Regions from separate parts of the Chryseobacterium indoltheticum genome, predicted to be linked through region 1. Evidence: riboswitches for the same ligand, from Rfam matches in the RefSeq annotation. Region 1 holds a riboswitch; the other holds the start of a gene.
The links. Region 1 has a riboswitch for S-adenosylmethionine ahead of EG358_RS03225 (SusC/RagA family TonB-linked outer membrane protein). Riboswitches for the same ligand answer to the same signal wherever they lie in the genome.

Region 1 (2,412 bases):
TCCCTCCATTCCAAAACCGGACAAAACCGCATCTGTGCAAGCTGCTGTTACAGATTTCTGCCTAAATTCTTCTCTTTTGTAAATATTGCTGATGTGAACTTCTACTTTCGGTTTTTGAATATTCTTTAAACAATCCGCAATTGCATAAGAGTAATGCGTGAATGCTCCGGGATTAATTACAACTGCGTCAAAATCATCTTCCTGAAGTCTGTTAATCAACTCCCCTTCAATATTCGACTGATAAGATTTCAGCTCGTGAGAAGTAAATTCAGACTTTAGTTTTTCTAAATAATCTTCCATTGAAACACTCCCGTAAATTTCGGGTTCTCTCGTGCCTAACAGATTCAGATTAGGGCCATTTATAATTAAAACTTTCATAGTATAAATTTAGAAAGTTTTTCAATAAGTCTGAATATTTCTATTTTAAATGATTTTCCGAATTACATTATTTTTAATGATATTTATCATATTTATGAATTTGATAATTTGTATAACTCTCTATTTTAGTGTTTTTTAAGAATTAATTAAGTTAATTTTTGCCAATGATTAATCCTAAATCATAAAGTCTACTTGTTTTGTAGACTAATTGTTTTTAGATTTGCAAACATATTTCGATCGGCTTATAAAGAAAGATGGAGGGAACTGACCCTGTGAAGTCTTAACAACCTGCTCTTTGCAAGGTGTTACATTCAGCCTTTAAAGGAAAAATAAGCAATTGGTTAATCGTATTTATCGATGCCCTTTGCTGTCTTTTCTGCAAAGGGTTAATTTTTAAAATTTGATAAATGAAATGAGTTATGATTAACAAAAATTTAATTAATTCTAAAGCTTGGATTCCACCTGTTGCTGTGTTTTTCTTAGGAATAATCAACATTAATGGCCAGGAAGCAAAAAAAGATACACTTCGGGAACAAGATATAGATGAAGTAGTAGTTGTCGCTTACGGAAAAGCTAAAAAAACAAGTTATACAGGTTCCGTCGCAACAATTTCTAGTGAGAAAATAAATAACAGACCGGTTACCAATATTACAAAAGCTTTGGAGGGGCAGGTTCCTGGTCTTCAGGCAGTAAGTGCTTCAGGACAGCCAGGTGCAACGGCATCTATCCGTATCCGTGGAATTGGCTCGGTGAGTGCTTCAAGTAATCCTTTGTTTGTCGTAGACGGAATTCCTTTTGACGGGAATATCAACTCGATAAGCCCTAATGATATTGAATCGATCAGTGTTTTGAAAGATGCTACGGCAAGTTCACTATATGGTTCAAGAGCAGCCAACGGAGTAATAATTATTACGACAAAATCCGGAAAAAAGGGGGAAGCAAAAGTGAATTTCAATATCAGTCAGGGTTTTTCTACAAGAGCGGTTAAAGATTACGAGCAGGTAAATACAGATCAGTATTTTCAGCTCTATTGGGAAGCTTTGAGAAATGGCTACAAATCGAGCCAGGTTACTTCTCAACAGGCGGCGCAAATGGCGAGTGATGCTTTGGTTTCCGGAAGCAATGGTTTAGGAATAAATCCATACGGATCAAATTATGCAAAACCTGTAGGAACTGACGGTAAGCTTTTACCTGGAGCTACTGCTTTATGGAACGACGACTGGAGAGATATTCTTCAGAGAGTGGCAGCAAGAAGTCAGGTAGATTTAGATTTCAGTGGCGGGAGCGAAAAGAGCAATTACTATTTTTCATTAGGATATCTTGACGATAAAGGAATCGCTATTGGATCAGGCTTTACGAAATACAGTACAAGACTTAAAATAAATTCTGAAGTCAAAAAATGGTTAAATGTTGGGGCTAACTTAAGTTATACCAACAGTCTACAGGAAGCGCCGCCTTCATCAGATTCCAGAACGGATAATATCATTAATGCAGCAAGAGTAATTCCTTCGTTTTATCCTTATTACGAAAGAAATGCAGACGGAGGTCACAGGTTAGATGCGAATGGAAATTATATCTACGACTTTGGAAAATACCGTCCTACAAGTGCTTTACAGAATCAAAATGCCGCCGCAACGTTGCCTTTAGATAAAAATGAAAACCGTGAAGATAACTTTTCAGGAAAAGGATTTTTAGATTTTACTTTCTTACCGGAATTAAAGTTTAAATCAAGTTTCTCTGTTGATTTGGTTAATTACAACGGTCACTTTTATACAAATCCTTTATTGGGAGAAGGAAGTGAAATCGGCGGTTCAGTAACAAAAACAAATTCCAGAACGCTGTCTTATACGACAAGTAATATTCTAACATTTGATAAAAAATTCAACCAGCATCACTTTAATATTTTAGCAGGACAGGAATTTTATCATTACGAATTTCAAACCATCTCAGGAAGCAGAAGCCAATTTTCACTTCCATATTATTACGAACCAGATGCGGCAGCTTTGTTAGGCGGATTTAGTGGAAACAGTGATA
Region 2 (2,412 bases), 100 kb from region 1:
GCAAACTCTTCGATCAGACAGTTTACCGCTTTTTCAGAATCATCTTCGTGTACCAGAATCGACAATCCGTTTTCTACTGCCTGCTGAGAAATTATCCCAACACTGATACGGGCGAATGTAAGCGCTTTAAATACTCTTCCATCGATCCCTATTTCACCTAAAAAATCTTCTCCTTCAAATTTAATGATTGATCTGTTCTTTAAAAATTTTATTTCGTTTGCATTACTTTTCATCTGTAACCTTTTTTATTTTTTTATAAGACGGAATTACCTTAAACTCCTTTTATCTTACAAAATATTATTTATGATATTATTTAATTGACTGTATTCCATTAAGAAGGCGTCGTGCCCATGAATTGATTTGATCTCGTGATAGAAAACATCTTGTTTATTTTCCTTTAGCTTCTCAAAGCCATTCCTAATTTCAGAGGCAGGAAAAAATAAATCTGTATCTACAGAGATCATGTGCATTCGTGCCTGAATTTTCTGCATCATATTTTCATCAGCATTAATATTCATCAATAAATGATTCATCAATTGATATGATTTTAAACTAAATCTTTCGGCAAGAGATTTCCCATGATAATTAAGCCAGTTTTGAGATTCTAACGCTTGTTTTTCCTGAGTGTATTTGTTTTGAAATCTGTCGTTTAAAGACTGAGGTGTTCTGTAGCATAACATCGCATGAATTCTGGCTTTTTGTATCGGTTCATCATTTCCGTTTAATAAAAATTTCTGAACAAGACATTGTGCATGCAACCAATCATGAGTTTTAGAATCACAGGCAATTGGAATAAAAATTTCGGCCAAATCTGGCTTTTTTGAAAGCATTTCCCAGCCAATTGCGCCTCCTAAAGACCCTCCAATAAGGACATATAAATTTGTAATATGTAAAGATTCAAGACCTTTCAAAAATATATTTGCAATATCTGAAGGGGTAAAATCTGAATATTCATTAATAAAAAAATCGTCATATCCATTTCCGGGAATATTGAAACAGAGCACTGTATATTTAATTGTATCAATCACCTGATTTTCACCAATCAGTTGTTTCCACCAACCCTTTTCTCCGGCAACATTCGAGTTTCCGGTTAAAGCATGATTGACCAAAATGATGGGTGCTGAAAATAGCTCTTTCCCAAAAAGCTGATAGCTTAACAGGATATGATATTCTCTCTGAGAATCGGTTTTGTACAAAAAATTAATATGTTGCAGTTCTGTTTTCAAATTTTATATTATTATAAATAAATTTGAAAATGCCACGAGAAATGGCTGAAAAGAACTTCAGTAAGTTATCTGTCCAAAATAAATTATTTGGTAGAACGTAGCACCTTCTCTGCTTGCGCAAAGGGTTGCTAAGGTTTCACAGGGTCTATCCCTCAACCTTTCTTGATAACATTTTCAATATGTAAATGAACGAATGGTGCAAATATAAAACTTTTTATTTTAAAAATTAAAAAAAATTAACAAATATCATAAAACGTAATATCAGCGAGGTTTGTGGAAGATTGTTAATAATTATTCAGATTAAAAAAATTGGAATTATTTATCAAAAAAATTAACTTAGCCATGAAAATGGCTGAAAATGACTATCGAAAAGCAAAGATTACAAGATAAAGACTGGAAAAACTGGGGACCCTATGTAAGCAACAGGCAATGGGGAAATGTGCGTGAAGACTACAGCCCGAATGGAAATGCATGGCATTTTGCCAACCATGATATTGCAGAAAGCCACACTTATCGTTGGGGTGAAGAAGGTATCGCAGGGATTTCAGATCCTAAACAAATTTTCTGTTTTGCTCTTTCATTTTGGAATAAAAAAGATAAAAGAGTAAAAGAACGCCTCTTCGGATTGAGCAATCCGCAGGGAAATCACGGAGAAGATATTAAAGAAATTTTCTATTACCTGGATAATACACCTACTCACAGCTATATGAAAATGGTGTACAAATATCCGATCAACGAATTTCCTTATGATGATATTGTAGCCGAAAACGCCAGACGCACCAAAAAGGAACCTGAATATGAGCTTTTTGATACAGGAGTTTTTGATAAAGATGAATATTTTGATATTTTCATAGAATACTGTAAATCTGATGCGCATGATATTCTGGTACGTGTCACGGTCTGCAACAGAAGCGACAAAGATGCGCCCATTGTTGTATTACCTACAGCTTGGTTTAGAAATAACTGGAAATGGGGTTACAATGAATACAAAGGTCAGACAGTAGGGGGAAAAGAAGGTTGCATCGACATTGTTCACGACAGTATTCCCATCAAAAAGTTTTATTCAAAAAATAAAAATGCAGAACAGGTTTTTTGTGATAATGAAACAAATAATCCAAAACTTCATGGAACTCCGTTTGTAGAAAAAACTTACTATAAAGACGGAATCAACGATTATATTATTCAT

Region 2: linked by a shared signal. The riboswitch ahead of EG358_RS19995 (alpha/beta fold hydrolase) and the one ahead of EG358_RS03225 (SusC/RagA family TonB-linked outer membrane protein) in region 1 are both predicted to bind S-adenosylmethionine.

What each region holds. Positions count from the first base shown of each region.
Region 1 covers NZ_CP033929.1:690,378-692,789, forward strand. The annotation lists gene aroQ (type II 3-dehydroquinate dehydratase) at 1-378, opposite strand, end outside; SAM riboswitch class I at 618-714, shown strand; gene EG358_RS03225 (SusC/RagA family TonB-linked outer membrane protein) at 798-2,412, shown strand, end outside.
Region 2 covers NZ_CP033929.1:792,888-795,299, reverse strand. The annotation lists gene EG358_RS20000 (ACT domain-containing protein) at 1-233, opposite strand, end outside; gene EG358_RS19995 (alpha/beta fold hydrolase) at 288-1,226, opposite strand; SAM riboswitch class I at 1,289-1,398, opposite strand; gene EG358_RS03780 (MGH1-like glycoside hydrolase domain-containing protein) at 1,585-2,412, shown strand, end outside.